DNA from 3 places in the Scopulibacillus cellulosilyticus genome. Region 3 is predicted to be linked to each of the others. Evidence: riboswitches for the same ligand, from Rfam matches in the RefSeq annotation. Region 3 holds a riboswitch; each other region holds the start of a gene.

Region 1 (7,210 bases), on a different contig from region 3:
AGTACATCCAAAACAGCAAATTGCTGATGCCTTCGCCTAATAGCCGGATTTTAAGGTTTGTATCCCAATCTCTCCATCTCATCGTCTTTCTCCTCCCTTGTATGATGACTTTAAAAAGGTATTAAAGTGACAAAATTATGCCATATAATGCCTTCATCATCGCAAAGGAGACAAGACCGGATAAAAACAAAAAAGGCCCTGATAGACGCACTTATCCCACGTCCATCATAGACCGCAAATGTTAAGTCTAAAGAGGATCATGGTCACCCCGCCGCATGATGATGTAAGGCAGCATAAATAAAACCCACCATAGAGGATGTTTAAAATTCCGGGAAACAGGTGCTCCTGCGCCGTAGCATATTCGGGGAAGTGTCTCTAACTTCTCGTCGCAAGGCTCAGGATGATGTTAAGGCAGCTGCCTGGCTGTCGAATTTCTTCGTTGCGTCGCCGCTCCGGTTCTCACGTAGGTTCTGACTACGTTCCGATCCTCGCAGCTTCCGCGCCTCGAACTTCTCGGCCCTGTTTGTCCTCATTGTAAACAAAACTCAATGTGAATTTTCCTTATTCTGCAAGCACCACATCATGGACAAAGCAAACCATAGTTCCAGCTCCAATCCTGCTTGAATACTACCAATTTATCACATTTTTAAAAAATTTACAATCATTTTTTTCAAGGGGTCTGACCCCTTGAAATTGTGGATATTGTTGATAATGTGGGTAACCGCCTTTTCTTCATTTTAAATACCGTTATTAATGACCGGTAATACCCATTGTTGATAAATATTCTTGGCTTCTTGTTCATTCTTAGTGCCATGGATGAGCGCACGGCCATCGCGAAAAACAACAAGCCGTTTGTCATTTAAATAAATGTTAATAAGAAAGTCATTGGCTTCAACCTGCTGATTTGTATGTTGAAACTGTTTTTTCAGCTGTTCGAAATCAATGTGAAACTCCTTGCCAGGTCTAATTTGAACGGTATCCCTGCCGCATAAAACTGTCGTCCTGGTGTTTCTATTAACATTTAAATACGGGTATACAGGATGCCTGCCGCAAGAGGGACAGTCTTCCCTTTTTAATGTATTGACTTTAATGCTTGACCACTCATTATCCCATAAATCCGTAAATAAGAGTGTTGACCGCAATGATGTAAAATCTTCAACTAAAATTTTTAACGCCTCAGTCACCTGTTGAGAACACACCCACTGAACAACCGGACCAATCACACCTACCGTATCACATGTATCACCATTAAAAGGAACCTTCCCCATTAGGCACTCAAAACAAGGTGTTTCACCGGGAATAATGGTATAGGTTATCCCTGTACTCCCCACACATCCGCCATAAATCCATGGAATATTGTACATTTGCGAAATATCATTAATATACATCCGGGTTTCGAAGTTATCTGTCGCATCAATGATGACATTTACGCCTTGTATCACAGCTGAAATGTCTACCCCGAAAAAGTCAGCTACGACCGGGGTCAAATTAACTTCAGAATTGATCTGCTTTAAGCGCTGACAGGCAGCCACTGCCTTAGGCATTCTTAATCTGGCATCTTCTTCAGTATAAAGCTGCTGACGCTGCAAATTAGACCATTCCACATAATCTCTATCAATGATTGTTACCTTCCCGACGCCGCTTCTGACCAACATTTCGCAAGCGCCCGCACCCAGGGCCCCGGCGCCTACAACGAGTGCATGTTTGCTCCTGATTTTTTCCTGTCCATGGGCACCAATCGGTTTAAAAAGCTTTTGCCTTGAATATCGATCAGTCAACGACACTCATTCCTTCTACAGGACTGCTTGGCGTCGCCTGAAGCTTCTTATCTATCCGTCCTGCTTCGAATCCCAAACGCCCCGCTTCAATGGCCAGTTTCATTGCTTTTGCCATTTTGACCGGGTCCTGTGCACCTGATACCGCACTATTCAGGAGCACACCATCCGCACCAAGCGCCATTGCCATCGCTGCATCAGCAGGTGAGCCAATACCGGCATCAACAATCACTGGGACATCTACTTTATTAATAATATATTGAAGATTAGTAGGGTTTAAAAGACCAAGGCCGGAACCAATTGGGGAAGCCCCAGGCATAACCGCGTGTACACCTAAATCAGCAAGCCTTTTTGCAAGAATGACATCATCAGAAATATAAGGCAGAACGATAAAACCTTCAGATAAAAGCGTTTCACATGCTTTATAAGTTTCAAGCGGATCAGGGAGCAATGTCTCTTGATCACCTATGACTTCAACTTTAATCATGTCACACAAACCGGACGCTTTTGCCAAGCGGGCAATCCTGACTGCTTCTTCAGCATTTGAAGCACCTGCCGTATTTGGAAGCAGTGTATATTGATCAGTATCAATCAGCTCTAAAAAATTAGGCTGATTGGCGTCAAAAATATTCATTCTCCGAACAGCAAAGGTTAAAATATCTGTTTCAGATTCAAGGACCGCTTGTTTTTGTACATTAAAATCAGAAAACTTGCCTGTGCCTAATAACAACCGTGAATTAAACGTTTTATTTGCAATTTTTAACATATTAACCGCCTCCTACGAAATGAACAATTTCTATTTGATCGCCTTCATTTAATGACTTGCTTTTATAAGTCTCTCGATCGATAATTTCTTTATTTTTTTCAACAATGGCCAGTTTATTTTCTATATGAAAATGGGTTAATAGTTGGTCAATCGTTGAAATACTTTCCGGAAGATTAATGTTTTTGCCATTGACTCTGACATTCAACGCATTGTCACCTCCTTATTCAGCGTTAATAGTCTGCTGGCATTAAAGGGAGCCAGTTCAGGCACATCTTTCCCGGTCATTGCCATTTGGGCAACCAGCTTACCTGTAATAGGGCTTAATAAAATACCATTGCGGTAATGACCCGTCGCATACATTAATCCATCAAACAATGTATCCCGCCCGATAAATGGCAATCCATCATTAGTCTGCGGCCTTTGTCCGCTCCATACACGGTTAAATGTTGCTTCACTCAGTATCGGTAAAATATCTATCGCCTGTTTGAGGAGCGATTGGACCCCGCCCGCTGTTACCGATTGATCATAATCATAGGGTTTCATAGTGGCCCCGATAAAAATTTCTCCGCCCCTTTTTGGTGCAATATAGCATTTCTCAGAAAACAATGTTGACTTTAACGCTGAAGATTGCGTCGTTACTGAAACGACCTCTCCTTTAACCGGGTAAATATTAATATGCGGTTGATGAGAAAACCATACTTGGCTCCACGCACCTGTTGCTATAATCACCAAGTGACTATAATAAGTACCTGCTGCTGTTTTCACACTTTGAACACGGCCGTCTTTAATTTCTAAATCCAAAACGTCTGTATATTCACGAATTTTTGCCCCGTAATGCATAGCCCCGCGCGCTAAAGCATTGGTTAAATCAACAGGGTGGACTTGACCTTCATTTGGAAAATATAGTCCGCCTATAACAAGATCAGAAACTGCCGGCACTTTATCGAGGATCATGCGCTGGTCACCTAAAATAACTTCTTCGCCATTATCTTTTTGCCACTCTGCAATTTTTGTAAGGCGTTCGAGTTCATCAGGTGTAAAAGCAAGTTTTAACGCTCCGCTCTTCGTATAACCAATGTCAATGCCCGTCAAATCTTTCAACTCTTCCGATAAATCAGGAAACAGATCACGGCTCTTTCTTGCTAACTGAAATAATGGACCTTCTTCTTCTATTTCTGACTGAACCCCAAGCATTCCTGCCGCAGCACTGGATGCTTTTTCGCCGATACGATCTTTTTCTAAAAGCAAAACACTATGCTTCTTTTTAGCCAGGTAATAGGCGATTGAACAGCCGATGACACCTCCGCCAATGATGATCACATCATGAACTTTTCCCAACACTCACTCCTCCTTTAGACAATTTACATATTTTAGGCACATGCCGCCGGGATCCTCTGCATTCATAATTCCCGACATAACAGCCGCACCTTGTGCCCCTGTTTGTCTTACTTTATTGATCGTTTCCGGATAGATGCCTCCAATGGCTATCACCGGAATTGATACTGATTTAACAACATCTGATAGCAATGACAATCCCTTCCCCGCAAGGCCCGGCTTACATGAAGTCGGAAATACATTGCCATAGAAGAGATAATCTGCATTTTGCTTTTCCTTTTTCACTGCTGTTTCTTTTGAATGAACGGAACACCCTACAATTAAATCGGGATAAAGCTGTTTAACCTTATTTGGAGCTTCACCCGATTCAGGAAGATGCACGCCTTTTAGACCTAATAATCCTGCGGCTTCGACATATTTATTGGCTATTATTTTATTTTTTGGTATTCCGTGATTCAGGAGAATTTGAACAAATTGAATATAATCCTTTTGTGAGAGCTCTTTTTCCCTAACATGTACCGCTGTGATGAAAGGGATGATGGCCCTTATTTTCGATGCCGCTTGGTATGCAGAATCCTTGCCCGTCGTAATAACATGAAGTTCTCTCACGCTTTCACCTTCTTAAAAAATAAAAAAACCGTTTTCTTTTCTATAAAAGAAAGCGGTTGACTATTTCAACTAGACGTACAGTTGTAATATTTAGCGCTCCACTTTCCTACGCTGGTACAAACCAGATCAGGTTCTAGAGTTCGGAAAATATCCGTCTCAGCCAATTACGGCACCCCTAGCAGAGTTCATTAATTATATGACTGTTAAGTTAAGATTAACACAAAAGGATATCTTTGAAAATACCTTTCAATAAGTTTTATCTATAATATTAATAGATAAATATCAGAGTTAAAAAATGAAAGCTGTCTTACAATGATAAGACAGCTCAATAAATAGTCACCTTTAATTTTCTGCTCGTAATCAAAAAACAGAGAAGTTACCTTGCATGCGCCTCTTCCGTATACGATGATGCTGATGATGCTGGTGACTCTGATTTCTGTTTAGCTTTTTTAAATTTCACGTTAAAAATAAAATTCAACACAATCGCTGTGACACTGCCGGCAACAATGCCGTTATTAGTTAAAAGCTGAATACCGCTTGGCAGTTTTGCAAATAAGTCCGGCTGTACAGATACTCCTAAGCCTAAGCCTACCGAACAGGCAATGATCAATAAATTTTCATGACGATTAAAGTCTACATGGCTTAACATCCTAATACCGCTTGCGACAACCATACCAAACATAGCAACCATAGCCCCGCCTAATACTGAACTTGGAATCAAAGTGGTAAATGCAGTAATCTTTGGGATAAATCCTAAGGCTACCATGATGAAACCACAACCAACAATAACTTTCCTTGATTTAACTTTAGATAGTTGAATTAACCCGACATTCTGCGAGAAAGTTGTATATGGCAATGCATTAAATAAAGCGCCAATAATTGTTGCCAAGCCTTCTGAACGATAGCCGCGTTCAAGTGCCTTATCGTCTAAAGGCTGCTCGCAAATCTCACTTAATGCAAAAAAGACGCCGGTCGATTCTATCAGACTAACAATGGCAACAATCGTCATTGTTAATATCGCGCTAAAGTGGAATGACGGTACGCTAAAGTGCAACGGTTCAAGAATGTGGAACCAACTTGCCTCTTTAACAGGTGTCAAATCAACCATGCCCATAAAATAAGCAACAATTGTACCGCCAACTAACCCGATTAATATTGAAATAGAACGTACGAACCCTTTAAATACCCTGTTCATGACAATGATAAAAAGCAGAACTCCAAATGAAAGTGAAAGGTTTTTTAAGCTTCCAAAATCATGTGAACCCTGTCCTCCAGCCATGTTCGTAATAGCCGTCGGGATTAGCGTTATGCCAATCACTGTAACAACTGTTCCAATCACAATAGGCGGAAACAGTTTGATCACTTTACCAAAAAACGTTGCAAGAATAAATACAATAATACCTGATACTAGAATTGCACCGTAAATTCCCGAAAGACCAAATTGTTTGCCAATTGCGATCATCGGCGCAACTGCAGTGAATGTACATCCCAGGACAACCGGTAAACCTACCCCTAAAAATTTATTCTTCCAAACTTGAAGCAATGTCGCAATCCCGCTCGCCGCCAAATCAACTGAAACAAGATAGGTTAAGTCTTTTGCATCCATACCCATCGCCCCGCCGATAATCAGCGGGACAATAACTGCTCCTGCATACATAGCTAAAACATGCTGAATGCTCAAGGATAATAGTTTTCCAGGCTGAAGTTTCATAGTTAAAGTCTCCCCTTTTATTAGCGAGCCGCCTCATCGACAAATGTCACAACATTATTTTCTAAAGATGCAATTCGTGCTAAAGAATAGACTTTATACCCTTCTTCATCAAGTTTATTTCTGCCGCTTTGGAATGCCTTTTCTATCACAATGCCGATTCCGGCGACATTCGCTCCCGATTGTTCAACCAAACGGCACAAACCTAAAGCCGCTTCTCCTTTTGCCAGAAAGTCATCAATAATCAGCACTTGATCATTACTTGATAAAAATTTCTTTGAGAGATAGACTTCCTTTTTCTCTTTCTTTGTATACGAGGTAATCTCAGTCGTCAGCAGATCCTCTCTCAATGTCAGTGATTGTTTTTTTCGGGCAAAAATAACTGGAACATCGAGGATTAATCCTGCCATTACGGCCGGTGCGATACCGGATGATTCAATTGTGACAATTTTGGTAATCCCCGCTGCTTTAAATTTATCTGCAAAAGCTTGACCAATTTCTTTCATTAGATGCGGATCAATCTGATGATTTAAAAAACGGTCAACCTTTAATACATCACCGTCAAGAACTCTTCCTTCTTCTCTAATACGCTGCTTTAAAAATTCCACACAGCTGCCTCCCTTTTTTGAAATAGAAAAAGCCCAAGGGTTGTCTATCTCTATAATGAGTGAGACTGCCCTTGGGCTATGTTTTAACAAAATAAAACAAAAGGTGACAGAACACCTTTGTTTATATCCCACTCGTAGTCAGATTATTTACGGTAATCCGGTAGAGACTTGCGGGCCATATTCCCGCGATTATACGAGTTCAAATTATGTCGTTTTTTGTATTAATATTATAACTTAATTGAAGCAAGCTTAACAAGACTTCTTTGAAATTAAGAACGATGTTTAAATTTTCTGTTGATATTGTTAAAGACAAAAAGGATTGTATTTATACCTGCCAGTGAGGCGGTGTATTTTTGTCCCAATAAATCTTACCTAATTCATGGTGAACTTGAAAGTTGTCTTCATTGGT
Region 2 (7,210 bases), on a different contig from region 3:
ACAAGGCGCTATAGAGATGATTGGTGTCCTTTTGGACCTAGAAGGATTACTCGAACAAGCTTTTATCCATTCAATGAGAGATGTGATGATTTTTTTAAGTCCTTCATCGCGTTTATATCAAACGATTCTGCCAATAGAGCGCTTTTTTGAAATTACCGGAGGCAATGATTTGCTTCCAAAGGCATTTCTCCCTGAGTTAAAAGACAACGTTTTATTTAATCATCGCGTTGTTAACATTACCCAGCAACATGACGGTGTTACTGTCAATTCAAAGCAAGGTTCTGAAAATAAAAGCTTTACAGGGGACAGGTGCATTGTTACGATTCCCTTTCCAGCTTTGCGCTTCATTGATATTCAACCTTATCATTCTATATCACATATAAAGCGAAGGGCTATAAGAGAACTTCATTATATGAATGCTTCCAAGGTTGCGATTGAATTTAAAAGCAGGTTCTGGGAAAAAGAAGGCTTATACGGCGGGAAGACAGTCACTGATTTGCCAATACGCTTTGTCTATTATCCAAGTAACGGGATTGGAAGTTCCGGTCCAGCCGTCATTATTGCCAGTTATACATGGGGTGATGATGCATCACCATGGATAGCATTTTCAAATGAAGAACGTGTTTATCACGCTTTAAACAATTTAGCTTCTATTCACGGGAATGTCGTCTATAAAGAATTTGTCACTGGTATATCAAAGAGCTGGCTTCTGGATAAAAATTCTTGCGGCGGTTTTACTTTTTTCAAGCCGGAACAACAAACAGAATTACTGCCTTATATGACAATACCGGAAGGAAGAATTCACTTTGCCGGCGAACAAACATCATCAGATCCTAATTGGATCGAAGGCGCAATAGAATCCGGCATCCGGACTGCGTTTGAGATTCATCATGCGGCTAAATGAATAAGATTTAGCCGCCATAACTCAATCATGCAGTTTGGCGGCCAACTATTAAACAACTAATTAGTTTTTTCAAGCAACAAACGATAATTTTCTTCATCAAAGCAAACAAAAAGAACCTTATTAATCTTGCTTTGCTTATGTTCATTTAAGTAGGATGACACTTCTTCTGCAGAAATATCTGCCGCTAACGGTTTCGGAAAATGATAAACACCTGTACTGATATTTGGGAATGCAATTGTTTCAACATGATATTGATCAGCAAGCTGCAAAACATTTTGATAACAGTTTCTAAGTAACTGCGCCTCTTGGTGTTTTCCGCCTTGCCAAACGGGTCCGACAGTATGAATGACATATTTTGCATTAAGACGTCCCGCTGTTGTAATAACAGCTTCGCCCGTTGGACAGCCGCCTTGCTTTTCCCTAATCTTCTTGCATTCTTCCAGAATCTCACTGCCTCCTGCCCGGTGTATCGCCCCATCGACGCCCCCGCCGCCAAGTAATCCATTATTTGCCGCATTGACAATGGCATCGACGGTTACCCTGGTAATATCCCCTTGAACAACATGGATTTTTTCCGAAATAGCTGTCATTCGATCATCCCCTTTAGGCATAGTTTCTTATCTTCGATTTAAAATGTCAACAAAACAACAACATGATTACATCCCTTCCCAGCTTTATGACAAACTTTGTTAGAGCCCTTTTGGAAACCTTTGCGCAGGAGCCAAGCATTGCTTCTAGATCTGCTGCAAGCTGCGACAAGAGGCGGCAATGCTTCTTTTGAGTAAACCGCCGGCATTGGCGTACCATTTATTATAAATTATTCTTTCACTTGAAAACCTTTAGTTTTTTCTACAATGATTGACAGAATTTGATGTTTTCTTACATAATGGACATACAGTCAATAACTATTCACCCGCCTTAGTTAAGGAATAATCATTTCACTTACCTTATTGACTTAAAGACTATTTTTTCTGAAAGGGAGTGTGAGCTGTGAAAAAATATGTCTCGCTGATCCCAATCACTTTATTAATTTTTGCATTGGTAGGGTGTGGACAAACGGAGGATGTAAACGGCAGTGCAAATGGCGGAAATAAAAAGAAAGAAACAGTCAAAGAAGCATCTGCACTTAATGAGAATAAGGAACCCGAAACACCTTATGCCCCTGTTCCTCCGTCAAAAGATGCAAAGCCTCTAAAGGATTTCTCTGCAGACTCTAAGAAAGGAAAAGCATCATCAAAAGATCAAAATTCCAATCACAAAAGAAAAGTACCTTTAGGACAAACGCTGATGGCAGGTAAAAAGGACTTATCCAACGGCCCTCTTAAGAAATACAGGCTTGTTTCCTTTTATGGCACGCCTATCTCTAATAAAATGGGTGTCCTAGGTGAAAGTTCTCCAGAAGAGATGATGAAGAAACTTAAAAAACAGGCTCAAGCCTATTCTAATGCTGATCCATCCCGGCCGGCTGTTCCGACAATTGAGCTGATCGCTTCAGTTGCACAGCGGGATCCAGGACCAAAGAAACTTTATATCTCTCATACCTCAAAAGAAATCATTGAGCGTTACGCCAAACTTGCTAAAGATAACAAGGCATTATTAATCCTTGACGTTCAGCTTGGCCGAGACTCGATTATGAACGAAGTCAAGGAACTTGAACCTTATCTTAAGATGCCGAATGTCCATTTAGCCATAGATACCGAATTTCACGTCGGAAAAGGGCAGGTACCGGGCGAGGACCTCGGACATGTGAATGGCGCAAACATACAAAAAGCTATTAAATACATAAACAATCTTGTAAAAAAGGATAACTTGCCGGATAAGATTGTCATGGTACACGAATTTCAAAAAGGCATCATCAAAAATAAATCGCTTATAAAACCGACTAAACATGTTGAAGTCGTTCAGAACTCAGATGGTTTCGGGAGAGCCAAAGATAAGAAATATAAATACCATCAGCTGGTTACAGAACAAACGAACCAGTACGGAGGATTTAAGCTCTTCTATCATGAAGATCAGCCGCTTCTTTCTCCGAAACAGGTTTTACGGCTGGATCCATCACCAGCTGTTGTAAACTATCAATAAGAAGTAAAATTGAGATAAGAAAAAGGCAGGAAGTCATCATAATAGACTTCCTGCCTTTTTCATTTTATCATTCAATTTTTCTGCTGCTTTTTTAACATCCGTTTGCGAAAGAATGGCTGAAACTACAGCAACACCATCGACATTGCGATCAAGGAGTTCTTTTACATTATCTTGTGTAATCCCGCCGATAGCGACAACCGGAATTGATACTTTTTCTTTGATACGAGTGAGTTCATCAAGTTCAATCAGCGTCGCATCGCCTTTTGTTTTTGTTCGAAAGACTGAACCGACACCAAGATAATCTGCACCATCTTGTTCTGCTTTTACCGCTTCTTCAACAGTTGAACAGGAAACGCCTAAAATTTTATCCGGTCCGATAATTTCCCTGACAATACTTGCCGGAAGATCATCCTGCCCCACATGAATACCGTCAGCATCAAGAGCAAGAGCGATATCAACACGATCATTAATAATCAATGGAACATGGTAAGAAGCCGCCGTGTCCCTGAGTTCTTTTGCGAGCTCGTAAAACACTTTAGATGATTCATGCTTTGCCCTTAGCTGCAATAGGCTAATCCCGCCGTCAAGGGCTTCTTTTATCTTTTTCATATACTGATTGTGGTGCCCGGAATCATAGTTTTCCGTTACTAAATACACACGGTAGTCTACATTTTGATTAGCCATTGATACGTGCCCCTTTCTTAAGATCTTCAACAGTCAAGGTTGAGAACGCATCAAACAAACGGACTCTGAACATCCCCGTACCTTCATTTGCTCTTAAGTTTTGATGAGCCGTTTCACCGGCAAGTCCCATGGTTAAAATACCTGCCGCAGCGGCTTCGAACGGTTTATTATCCGTTCCTGCATAAACCCCGATCAATGAATTCGTCATACACCCGGTTCCTGTAAGCTTTGCAAGCATTGGATGGCCGTTTTGAATACGAACAGTATGCTCACCGTCTGATACGACATCAATCGCCCCTGTAATAGCAATTGTCGCTTTTAGCTCGCTGGCAAGTTTCTTGGCTAAAGCTTCAGCCCCTTCCATGCTGTCGCCTGAATCAACCCCTTGTCCGCTTGAAGGCAATCCGGCTAACGTTCTAATCTCAGACATATTCCCGCAAATAATAGAGCAATCAACATTAGCAAGAATTTTCTTCGCTGAGTCGCTGCGAAAAGCGGTTGCTCCAACACCAACAGGGTCAAAGATGACAGGAATCCCTTTTTCATTAGCTGCCTTTCCTGCCTTTAACATCGATTCGACAGTTTCTTCCGCCAAAGTGCCTATATTTATGACAAGAGAAGATGATTGCGCCGCCATCTCAGCCGCTTCGTTCGAGCTGTCCGCCATGACCGGGCGCCCTCCTAAAGCCAAGGTAGCATTTGCGCAGTCATTAATTGTTACACTATTAGTAATATGGTGGACGAGCGGTTGTTTATCTTTTATTTTATTAAAAAGTTCATAGATTTGATCCATAACAGAAGCCCCTCTCTTTAGTCAATAACGCTTGTCTCCGGAAACCATTGATATAAATGATTCGTCGGTCCAACGCCTTTGCCGATGGCTAATCCATGGTCAATTGCGCCTTCTATATAAGTCTTGGCTTTTAAAACAGCCTCTTCCAGTGTATGTCCGTTTGCGAGGTTGCCGGCGATGGCTGAAGACAGCGTGCATCCGGTTCCGTGAGTATTATTTTTGTTAATTCTTTTGCCGTTAAAATGCTTCCACGAGTTCCCGTCATAAAGAACATCCACCGGCTCGCCTTCTAAATGTCCGCCTTTAATAAGGACTGCCTTAGGTCCAAAGTTATAAATTTTTTCCGCTGCTTGTTCCATTTCTTGCAGGTCGGTAATAGATTGATCTATCAGGACACCTGCTTCTTTTAAATTCGGTGTAATCACTGTCGCTAAAGGCAGTAATTCTTCTATTAGCGCTTGTTTTGCTTCCGGCTTCAATAAATCATAACCGCTTTTAGAAACCATGACCGGATCAAGAACGATATATTCCGGCTGATAGATTTTAAGTTTATCGGCAATGATTTTAATAGATGCATTGTCTGATACCATGCCAATTTTCACGGCATGGACCGGGATATCGGTAAAAATTGCATCAATTTGTTTACCTATCATATCTGGAGAAATATCTTCAACAGCCAGCACACCCTGTGTATTTTGCGCTGTTACTGCGGCAATCACGCTCATTCCATAAACGCCGTGTGCTGAAAAAGTTTTTAAATCAGCTTGGATGCCGGCGCCGCCGCTGGAATCCGAACCTGCTATTGTTAAAACTGTTTTCATCATTTTCACCTCATTGGAAAGTATTTTGATATTGAACGATTTTTCTCTAAAGCGGTGAGCACAACCCAGGCAATCAAGCTGCCGCAAACAGTGCTCATTAAAAACGGTACGACGAAAAAGAAAGCTGCCACATTTTGCCCGAGAAGAAACTTGGCTATTGGAAAAGAAGCTATTGCTCCAATGATACCCGTTCCTAAGACTTCACCAAAAACAGCAAATATTTTCCTTTTTGTTATGACATACAATACACCGGCCAGACACGCACCGATCATACTGCCAGGAAAGGCTAACAATGAGCCCGTTCCGAGTAAATTTCTTAATAAAGAAATCATAAAGGCATTGACAACCGCATAACCGGGACCAAGAACAACCGCTGATAAGACATTAATAATGTGTTGGATGGGCGTTATTTTAGACATGCCGATCGGAATAAAGATCATATTGCTTGTCAATGTTCCGATGGCAATAAACAGTGCTGAAAACGTTAATTTACGAGCAGACACCGGCGACTGCCTCCTTCTTAACGCACTAGAGGAACTAATCAGGTGAAAAGATCGAAGTGTATTCCGAAGCTATGTAAAAAAGGCACAACTCCCAGAATAGGATTTGCGCCTTTTAATATACATACAAAGAACCGCGACTTCCCTACGCTGGCATGATCCAGATCAGGTTTCAAGGGTCTAAGACTTTGCAGGTCTTACTCTCAGCCGGCCTTATCCAGCTCCCCCAGTGCTATCATATATTTAATTATTTTCAGATTAAAAGTAACACATAAGCCCGCTCTTTTCAAGTAAAGGGGTCAGACCCCTTGAACTTGTGGATAACATGGATAATGTTAATAAGTCAAAATATTTGCATCTCTTGTGAATAGATTTAAAATAGTATTAATAAAGCATTCCTTGCATTCTACTTTTTTGAAAGGAAGTGAGTGTGTTATGGGGTTATTGCATCATGACATTACATTCTTAAATTTTGATGGCAGTTATGTTGTTCAAAATCAGTTGTGTCAAGACTTTCCTCATAACTGGATTGACTTATATGACATTAAACATACTAACCTTTATTGTGAACCAGATTCATTAAATCAAATTACAAACGCCATAAAGGATCGCACTGAAAAAGGGATTACTCTGATAGGCAACGGAAATTACCATTATGTCTCTTATGCCTTACTATCAGAAATCCAGGAACCTTTCACGTTAATACTTCTTGACCATCACACCGACTTAATGGAGGGATCAGCACCTTCGCTGTTATCATGCGGTTCATGGGTCTATCATGCCGCTTTAAACCTTCCCTTGCTGGAAAAAGCTATTATTATTGGTCCAAATACCTCCTTTCCCAGTCATCTGCCAACTCAACTCCGGCATAAGATTCATATTTTTTCAAGTGAACATTTACCGCTAACCGAGCTGCAAACCATTCTCTCACTCATTCAAACAGATACTGTTTATATCAGCATTGATAAAGACGTACTCGATTCAGCCTATGCTGAAACTAACTGGGATCAAGGACATATGACTCTGAAGGATTTGATTCGAATCATCACTTCAGTCGCCGCTTTTAAACATGTCGCCGGTATTGATATTTGCGGGGAATGGCCTGTGTCACCCGTGGATGCCTTTAATCCAAAGAACCAATCTATTATTCATAAAAATGAACAAGCCAATTATCAGATTTTAGATGCTTTAGTTCATTCGAAAATTTATGCTCATCACTGATTTTTAAATTCACAAAGACTACTATTTATTAATATATTTATTAAAATAATTATCCTGAACCTAAATTAAGTATAAATAACCATTAATCAAAACCACCCGTGAAAACGGGTGGTTTGCTCTGCGGCTGAAAGCCTCTGTTACTGGCCAGCCCTTCAAAGGGCACTGAAAGGTTCGCCAACCGCACTACTTTTCCGGCAACCCTAAA
Region 3 (7,210 bases):
TATTAAACGCTTTTATAAATCAGGGAATAAGCTAAAAAATATATCTTAAATGGAAAGATGCTGTTCAAAATGAACAGCATCCTTTTTTTACTTTCAATCGGGAAGAGGATTTAAGATTCCTTTATTCTATCACGTTTGTAAATGGGGTTAGCGGAAGTGATGAAGATAAAATAAAAGCTGCAGCCATTATAACTAACATTGTTAAAAAGAAAATAAAATCATAACTGCTTACCGGTACCTTATAGTAGTATGTCCGGTTTGCCGCAAGAGAAAACCGCTTCGCTTCCATGGCAACAGCCATCCTTTGCGCACGTCTGATTGATTGAGCTAAAAGCGTAATCGCATAGCGTTTGACCTTATTATATTGTCCTTTCAGCCCTTTATTCTTTTCAATGCCGCGAACTTTCATTGCCGCTCTAATAATATGAAACTCTTCATACATAATAGGAAGAATTCGGAAAGCCGCTAAAAAACCGTACGCAAATTTCGGCGGCAATTTAAGCTGCTGCATTAAAGAATAGAAAAACAGTACCGGTTTTGTTGTTGAGGCAAAAACGAGACTTAACATAGCATATAGAAAAGTTCGAAGCCCGATATGAAGCCCCCTAGCCAAGCTTTCTTCAGATATTACAATTAAATGCCATTGAAATAATATATGTGAGCCTTGACCAAAGAAAATCATTGTTGTCGAACTAAGTATAGCGAGTAAAAAAGAAAGCAATAACATCCAGAAAGACAATTTCATATTAAATCCATTAAAAACGAGATATAAAATAAAAAATAAGCTTGTCATCCAAATCATAGTGTTAAGGTTGTGAACCATGAGAACAGCAATAAATAAAATAGCAATAATTAGAAACTTAAGTGAGGGATTGACTTTAGAAAGCCATGTTTGATAAGTTAACAATTCTTTATCCATCTCCTTTCTAACTAAGCTTTAACTGCATCTAAATAAATGCTTTCTGTCCTGTTTAACATGAATTGTCCGCGGGCTGTCAGCAAATCTTTCTTCAATTTGCCGTCTTCAATCTCTAATATTCGGGTAGCAAAGCGTTTTACGATTTCCATTTCATGAGTAACCATTATAACAGCTGTGCCATTTCGTCTTAACTTCTCAAAATATTCAAGAAGGGCAAAAGTATTTTTTGCATCTTGGCCGAATGTCGGTTCATCTAATAAAATCATCTTTGGGCTTTCAAGTAATGCGCAAGCGACGCTTAAACGTCTTTTTTGCCCAATCGACAGTTGATATGGATGCTGATTGATTTGATTTGCAAGTGAAAATTGTATAAGGGCTTGATTGACCCGCTCATTAATGGTTGAATGATCAACTTTTTTCATTTTGAGTCCATATTCGAGCTCATCAATCACTTTATCCGTCACAAACTGAAACTCAGGATTTTGAAAGACGAATGTCATTCCCGAAGAACCCCCGTTAGAAAGATCACGGCAGTTGCCGCTGTTGGGCAGTAAATCCATGATACCCTCAAGAAGAGTACTTTTTCCTGCTCCGTTTTTGCCAATGATTGTAATCCATTCCCCGGATGATACCAACAGTTCCTGTACATGAACTTTAGGCGTCTTCTTACGGTAAACCGTAAAATCTTCAACTTGAAGCAACGGCGTGGTGTCTTGAGACTCTATCATCAAAGGCTCATTTCCATAATTTTGGTTCCAAACACCCGGATACCAAATGCCATAGTCATCAAGTTTACTTTGATAGTCTTTAAAAATAGTACCGGCTTCCCCATCGGCAATAATCTTTCCTTCATCATTGAATAAAACGACCCGGTCGACGAAATGAATAACATGGTCGATTTTATGCTCAACAATAATGACTGTTTTATCAGCGGCAACTTCCTGAATCATTTGCCATAACTCTTCTGTACCTTCCGGGTCAAGCATCGCTGTCGGCTCATCGAGAAACAGGGTATCAGGATCTAAGGCAAGCGCGGAAGCTGTCGCCAGCCGCTGCTTCATGCCTCCTGATAATTGATTGATCGGCGTATGCGTTTCTTCTAAATGAAGTCCAACCTTATTAAGATACTTTTTAATCATGTCCGGCATTTCTATACGAGGGACTTGAAGATTTTCTAATACAAAGGCAATTTCTTCATCAACATACGACATGCAAAATTGCGAATCAGGATCTTGAAAAACATAGCCCCATTTTTCAGGAAGTTTGATATCATCTGCCTTCATAGGGTACTCAATATGCTCCGGAACAAGACCGCACAGCACCTGCATGAGTGTTGATTTCCCGCAGCCGGACGGACCAAGCATCAGAATTTTTTCACCTTTTTTATAATGAAAAGACAAATCCTTAAACTGCATTTCTTTTTCCTTAGGAAAAGCTAAGCGCAAATTTGTGACACCATATTGGGTATTAATTAAGGACATCATAATCATCCTTTGAAACCGGTCTGACGATATTGGCTACCCCGGCTGATTCTAAAGCTTTAACAAGCACGTAAGAAAATGCTCCTGCAATCAATCCTGCGCCAATAAAACGGAAAATAATATTTAAAACAAGATTCCAGCCGGCAAGCTCGAATAAATAACCAAAACCTAAGTCCAATATAAAAGACGCAAGAGCAGATGCCATTCCAGAAAAAACGGCCACAGAAAGATTAAATTTCTTATAACGGAAAGCAAAGAATACGATCTCAGCAAAAAGACCTTGCAAAAAACCGTAATAAAAATCAACAATTCCTCCCTGACCGGCAAATAAAACTTCTCCTAAGGCGGCTGCCGTCTCTGCCAATACGGCGACACCCGGCTTTCTGATTAACAATAGCGCAAACGGCCCGGCCATAAACCACATACCATATACAAGCTGATCAATTTGCAGTCCCAATGGTTTTAATAAATAAGATACCGGGCCCCACAGTTTGTAAATCAAACCGAATACTAATGCGATTACAATTGTCACCAAAATGTCTGTGAGCTTTAACTTACGATTGTTTTTCACGAATTTTCCTCCTCCGGATTTGTCCCTTTGATCCATTAAATAACTGCGAGGCAGTCCTTTCGTGAAAATAGCAAACTGCCTTTTCAGATACCCTTTTTCCAATAACCGTCATATAAAAAAATGCCGCTTTCCGGTATTGGAAAGCGGCATAAGTTAACAAGGTCACCTGTCAATAGAAAGACAGTTACTTTTACCACTTTCCTTCGCTGGTATTATCCAGATCAGGTCTAAGGGTTTAGGCATAAGCCCCTCTCAGCGAAAAGCACCCCTAGTGGAACAAATCGAATATTTTTCTATTTATTAACACGTTACTACAAACATGAACATTTTTCAATATAAAGATTTATTTTAAAAACATATTTTTTTCTTAATTTTTCATATTGCTTTTTAAAATTTCTCTTCATTCGATCATATTCAACATATAAAGTGACAGGCTTGCCAATCGGCAAGTTTTCTTTAATAATCTTTTAATTTTTTGCAAAAAATGAAATAAGGAGGTGTTTTTTTTAATGTCTCATCCTTACCTTTGTCCAAATTGTAAAACAAATAAAACGCGCTTCAATATTATCGAGCAAAAACCTAAGGCAGTTAAAATGGATCCGAATACCGGAGAAATAACCGAGGAATATAACATGGATCATTTGGACCCTATTCATTTGCCCTATAATGGACCTGAACAAAAGGTCCAGTGCGGTGTTTGCGGGTTAATAGAGGATGAACAATCTTTTATTAAACGTGCAGAATACGCACAAAATAAAGAAAGTCTATAAAGTGAAACTTCCATCAGTGGGGGTTTTGTTCATCCCCCCACTGATGGTTAGTTGAACTTATCGGGGGGTTAGCGTCCGTTATCTCCCGCCTAAACTTCATTGTTTAAACTCAAGTTTTGAGGCGGGAGTTTTACGGACGCTTGCACCGGGATAAATCATTAATATTTTAACCAGCTGTCGGCTGGTTTTTTTCATTAAAACAGTTTAATTTAAAGGTACTGAACTCCCCGGTCCGTGTCTAAAGGGTTTACAAGCCGGCAAGTTTTCTTTAACAATTATTCGCCCATTTCATAGACTAATGTAAGGAAATCAGCAAAAGGATGTTATTCATATGCCTGCTCTTGTCGGTATAATCAAAATTAGTGTCATGTCAAGCTCCTCTGTTTTGAATGTCGGTGATGTTTATAATCTTTCGCCGTTTGCTTTTTCCAAAAGTTTTGCCGGGGCTGGTTCTTTTAACACTGGAGACAGATTAGTTATTCATAATGCACCAAATTCAACTCAGGTTGAAGATCCCGATCTTATTGACCAGGGAAATGCCTTAAATGTATAGCCCTTTTCTAAAATTTCTTTTTCACAGGTCATCGTCCCCCCTATTTACTGCATATCTTTAAATAGAGAGGTGAGCGATGGTGAATTACCAACAGCCTTATCAATGGCAACAAATTATACAACATTTGCACGGTAAGATGAATACGCAGGAAAAACGCATTCGGGAATTAGAAAAAGTGATTAAAACGATGAAAACAGATATGGACGGCTTAAAAAAACAACAACCTTTAACTGTCAATTATTCTTTTGACCAATTAAAAATTGACACGCTTGAGGGTACTTTGAATATTGGCTTAAACCCAAATAAAGATATGGAGGATCTGGACGATTTTACAATAAATGACCAAACCATTCATGCGCCGGAACAACCCATTGATCCTTCCTCAGCGGTTATGAATGATGTTAATCATTTTCTGAATCAGTATTTCAGAGAGCAAGCATTTGAAGATTTACGCGGGATCGAGCAAGAAAAAGGTTATCCTTTAGATGACACATATCGGCAGTTTATTATTAATGATGTTCAAAAACAGCTTAATAACCGGGCTCAATATTATTTATCTAAATACCAGGAGCAATATCTTGATAATCGGGAAGATTTAGTTGATGTCATTAATGAAAAGCTGCATGATGACATTAGAAAGGCATTTAGTATGTTTATTGATTATCTTCCTAAAAAAAGGCGTGATTCACAATGAATTTTAATGTCGTTAATAAGGAATTATGCGTGAACAATATAAGGATCATCGGTGTGGCAACGGCTTCTGTCGTACTGATTGGCGATGCAAAAACAATTGGATCATCGTCCATTTTCGATACTCCGGCAGAATCACTGATCGTCGGTGAAGCGCTCGCACCATATGCTGCTCAGGGGGTCGTGCGGTAGTGCCGGTTAGAACTTCAGTCGTAGACACGCTAAAAATTAACACCATTTCCTTAAGTTCAATCCTTGAGGTTGGTGATTCTAAGCGGGTCACACCAGTCGGAAAAGTTTTTGCCATCCAAAGAGAATATCCAATTTACCCTAAAAATGACCCCATTCTTAATCAGCATCATTATATTTTTGATGTACCATTGCTTGAAGCCAATATTTACGAACCTGTTCATACAAATGTCATTAATGAAGATCCTTTTATCAAGGTCAATCATATTAAAATAACCGGTGTATCTACGGCTTCTGTTATAGATGTTGGTTCTACAGATTATGTTTACACTGAAGCACGGGTTAAAAACATCCGGCAATTTTTTAATCCGCCTGACTGAGACCTCATTAATCTAACATTTAACCATTCACCGGCATAGAATAAATTTATCAATAGGTGTAAAGGATGTTTCGATATGCCATCAATTGCGGGACCAATTAAAATCAACAGTATAGGCAGCGGCGCCGTTTTTCACGTCGGCGACTCATTAAATATTGCGCCTAAAAGCACATCGAAAACATATGCCGGATCAGGTGCGTTAAGTACTGGCGACTTTTTACAAACAAATAATCTGATAAACAGCACAAATACTTTCGATTCAGATCTTGCAGACGGAAGTAATGCGGCTAATAATTAATTTTTTATTGGAGCGTTCCATATGAATTTTTTTATTAACCAAGACATTCATATTCATCAATTAAGAATTAATGGTCTATCAAATTCATCTGTATTACAAATTGGCAGTGCCGGAATGATTAAGCCTGTATCTAATGCCTATAATTCAGGAAGATTCACACAACCAGCACCTCAACTTGCCTTGCCGGGTCAAATAACACATCCAGGAGAAGCTCCCCAACCAAGTGAAACACTTCAGCCTATTCTAGTGCCTCTTCCTGCACCAACTTAAATTAACTGTCATTCTGGCGGATAAGATAATTTTGATTAAAAATATAGAAATTGAGACAACATATATAAGAAATATAAATTGTTGGAGATGATCCCTGCATGACAGTTATAAAACGTTTAATGGTTTTTCCAGCATTAATTCTTATTTTATTCATTGGGGAGGCTCATGTATCAAAAGCCTTTAATGTCCATCATGATCTTATAAAAAGCGCGCAATTAAAAACCAGTCAGGATTTGATTGCTTCATCCGATTTAATTATTTTAGCTGAGATTCAAGGTGTCAGTTATCAATTCAATACAGGGCGTCATACAGACATTGGTAAATTTATTAACTATGTACAGCCTTTATCCGTTAAAACAGTATACAAAGGGTCTGAACAACACGATGTTCATCTATTAACAACAGGCATTTATCCTTTACCTAAACCTGAGAATCCGCTTAATAATCTATATCCTGGCGCTATTGAAAACGGTACGTATCTAACCTTTTTAAAAAAAATTCCAGGCACGCCATATTATCAGTTAAACGGCGGATGGCAAGGATTATACCCGCTTATTAATGGCCGAACTTTTGCTTTATCCGGCGGTTTTACACGGTTTAACGACTTAGCTCCCAAAGATATTAACCACATTATTAAAACTCGCAATGGCGAGTTTTTTTCTATTAAAATTAGCATAATCTGATTTGGACAACCATATGATGTATTAAATAAACACATTGGGAGGACAAATAATGATTGCTGGAAAAGTATTGGAAAAGGCTAAACCTAAACGTTCATTCACAGATGCCGCGAAAACATTTATAAAAAGTTTTAACAAATTTCAACCAGAAGACCTCCTTGAGAAACTAACTAATGTCATGTTCAAAATCATCTTATTTTTAGGTATCCCATATTTTATATTTATATTTATAAAATTTTTAATGATTTATTAAAAAACAACCCTTCTGTCTATTACGACAGAAGGGTTATTTATAGTTGATTTAACATTGCATCCAGCACATAATCCACCGCTTTTATCGTTTCCAAAAAACGGCGGCGGCGCGTATCTTTTTGAAATGCTGTAACAGAGGTTATCGTCAAATTATCATA

What was found. Region 3 has a riboswitch for thiamine pyrophosphate ahead of ACFQRG_RS06755 (ECF transporter S component). Riboswitches for the same ligand answer to the same signal wherever they lie in the genome.
Region 1: linked by a shared signal. The riboswitch ahead of ACFQRG_RS15825 (thiamine phosphate synthase) and the one ahead of ACFQRG_RS06755 (ECF transporter S component) in region 3 are both predicted to bind thiamine pyrophosphate.
Region 2: linked by a shared signal. The riboswitch ahead of thiW (energy coupling factor transporter S component ThiW) and the one ahead of ACFQRG_RS06755 (ECF transporter S component) in region 3 are both predicted to bind thiamine pyrophosphate.

Annotation. Positions count from the first base shown of each region.
Region 1 covers NZ_JBHTCO010000020.1:126,238-133,447, forward strand. Annotated here, with positions in the region: gene ACFQRG_RS15800 (MDR family MFS transporter) at 1-82, opposite strand, end outside; gene ACFQRG_RS15805 (MoeB/ThiF family adenylyltransferase) at 738-1,778, opposite strand; gene ACFQRG_RS15810 (thiazole synthase) at 1,771-2,541, opposite strand; gene thiS (sulfur carrier protein ThiS) at 2,543-2,746, opposite strand; gene thiO (glycine oxidase ThiO) at 2,743-3,879, opposite strand; gene ACFQRG_RS15825 (thiamine phosphate synthase) at 3,883-4,485, opposite strand; TPP riboswitch at 4,572-4,672, opposite strand; gene ACFQRG_RS15830 (nucleobase:cation symporter-2 family protein) at 4,862-6,196, opposite strand; gene ACFQRG_RS15835 (xanthine phosphoribosyltransferase) at 6,217-6,801, opposite strand; purine riboswitch at 6,917-7,018, opposite strand; gene ACFQRG_RS15840 (YpjP family protein) at 7,127-7,210, opposite strand, start outside.
Region 2 covers NZ_JBHTCO010000017.1:7-7,216, reverse strand. Annotated here, with positions in the region: gene ACFQRG_RS13125 (flavin monoamine oxidase family protein) at 1-904, shown strand, start outside; gene ACFQRG_RS13120 (O-acetyl-ADP-ribose deacetylase) at 961-1,494, opposite strand; gene ACFQRG_RS13115 (hypothetical protein) at 1,895-2,986, shown strand; gene thiE (thiamine phosphate synthase) at 3,023-3,670, opposite strand; gene thiM (hydroxyethylthiazole kinase) at 3,663-4,463, opposite strand; gene thiD (bifunctional hydroxymethylpyrimidine kinase/phosphomethylpyrimidine kinase) at 4,481-5,287, opposite strand; gene thiW (energy coupling factor transporter S component ThiW) at 5,290-5,787, opposite strand; TPP riboswitch at 5,909-6,022, opposite strand; gene ACFQRG_RS13090 (arginase family protein) at 6,220-7,005, shown strand.
Region 3 covers NZ_JBHTCO010000005.1:23,715-30,924, reverse strand. Annotated here, with positions in the region: gene ACFQRG_RS06765 (energy-coupling factor transporter transmembrane component T family protein) at 122-907, opposite strand; gene ACFQRG_RS06760 (ABC transporter ATP-binding protein) at 931-2,403, opposite strand; gene ACFQRG_RS06755 (ECF transporter S component) at 2,387-2,971, opposite strand; TPP riboswitch at 3,153-3,251, opposite strand; gene ACFQRG_RS06750 (DNA alkylation repair protein) at 3,481-3,741, shown strand; gene ACFQRG_RS06745 (spore germination protein) at 4,073-4,294, shown strand; gene gerPC (spore germination protein GerPC) at 4,371-4,988, shown strand; gene ACFQRG_RS06735 (spore gernimation protein GerPD) at 4,985-5,176, shown strand; gene ACFQRG_RS06730 (spore germination protein GerPE) at 5,176-5,553, shown strand; gene ACFQRG_RS06725 (spore germination protein) at 5,629-5,850, shown strand; gene ACFQRG_RS06720 (spore germination protein GerPB) at 5,872-6,120, shown strand; gene ACFQRG_RS06715 (hypothetical protein) at 6,219-6,803, shown strand; gene ACFQRG_RS06710 (hypothetical protein) at 6,853-7,053, shown strand; gene ACFQRG_RS06705 (YppE family protein) at 7,091-7,210, opposite strand, start outside.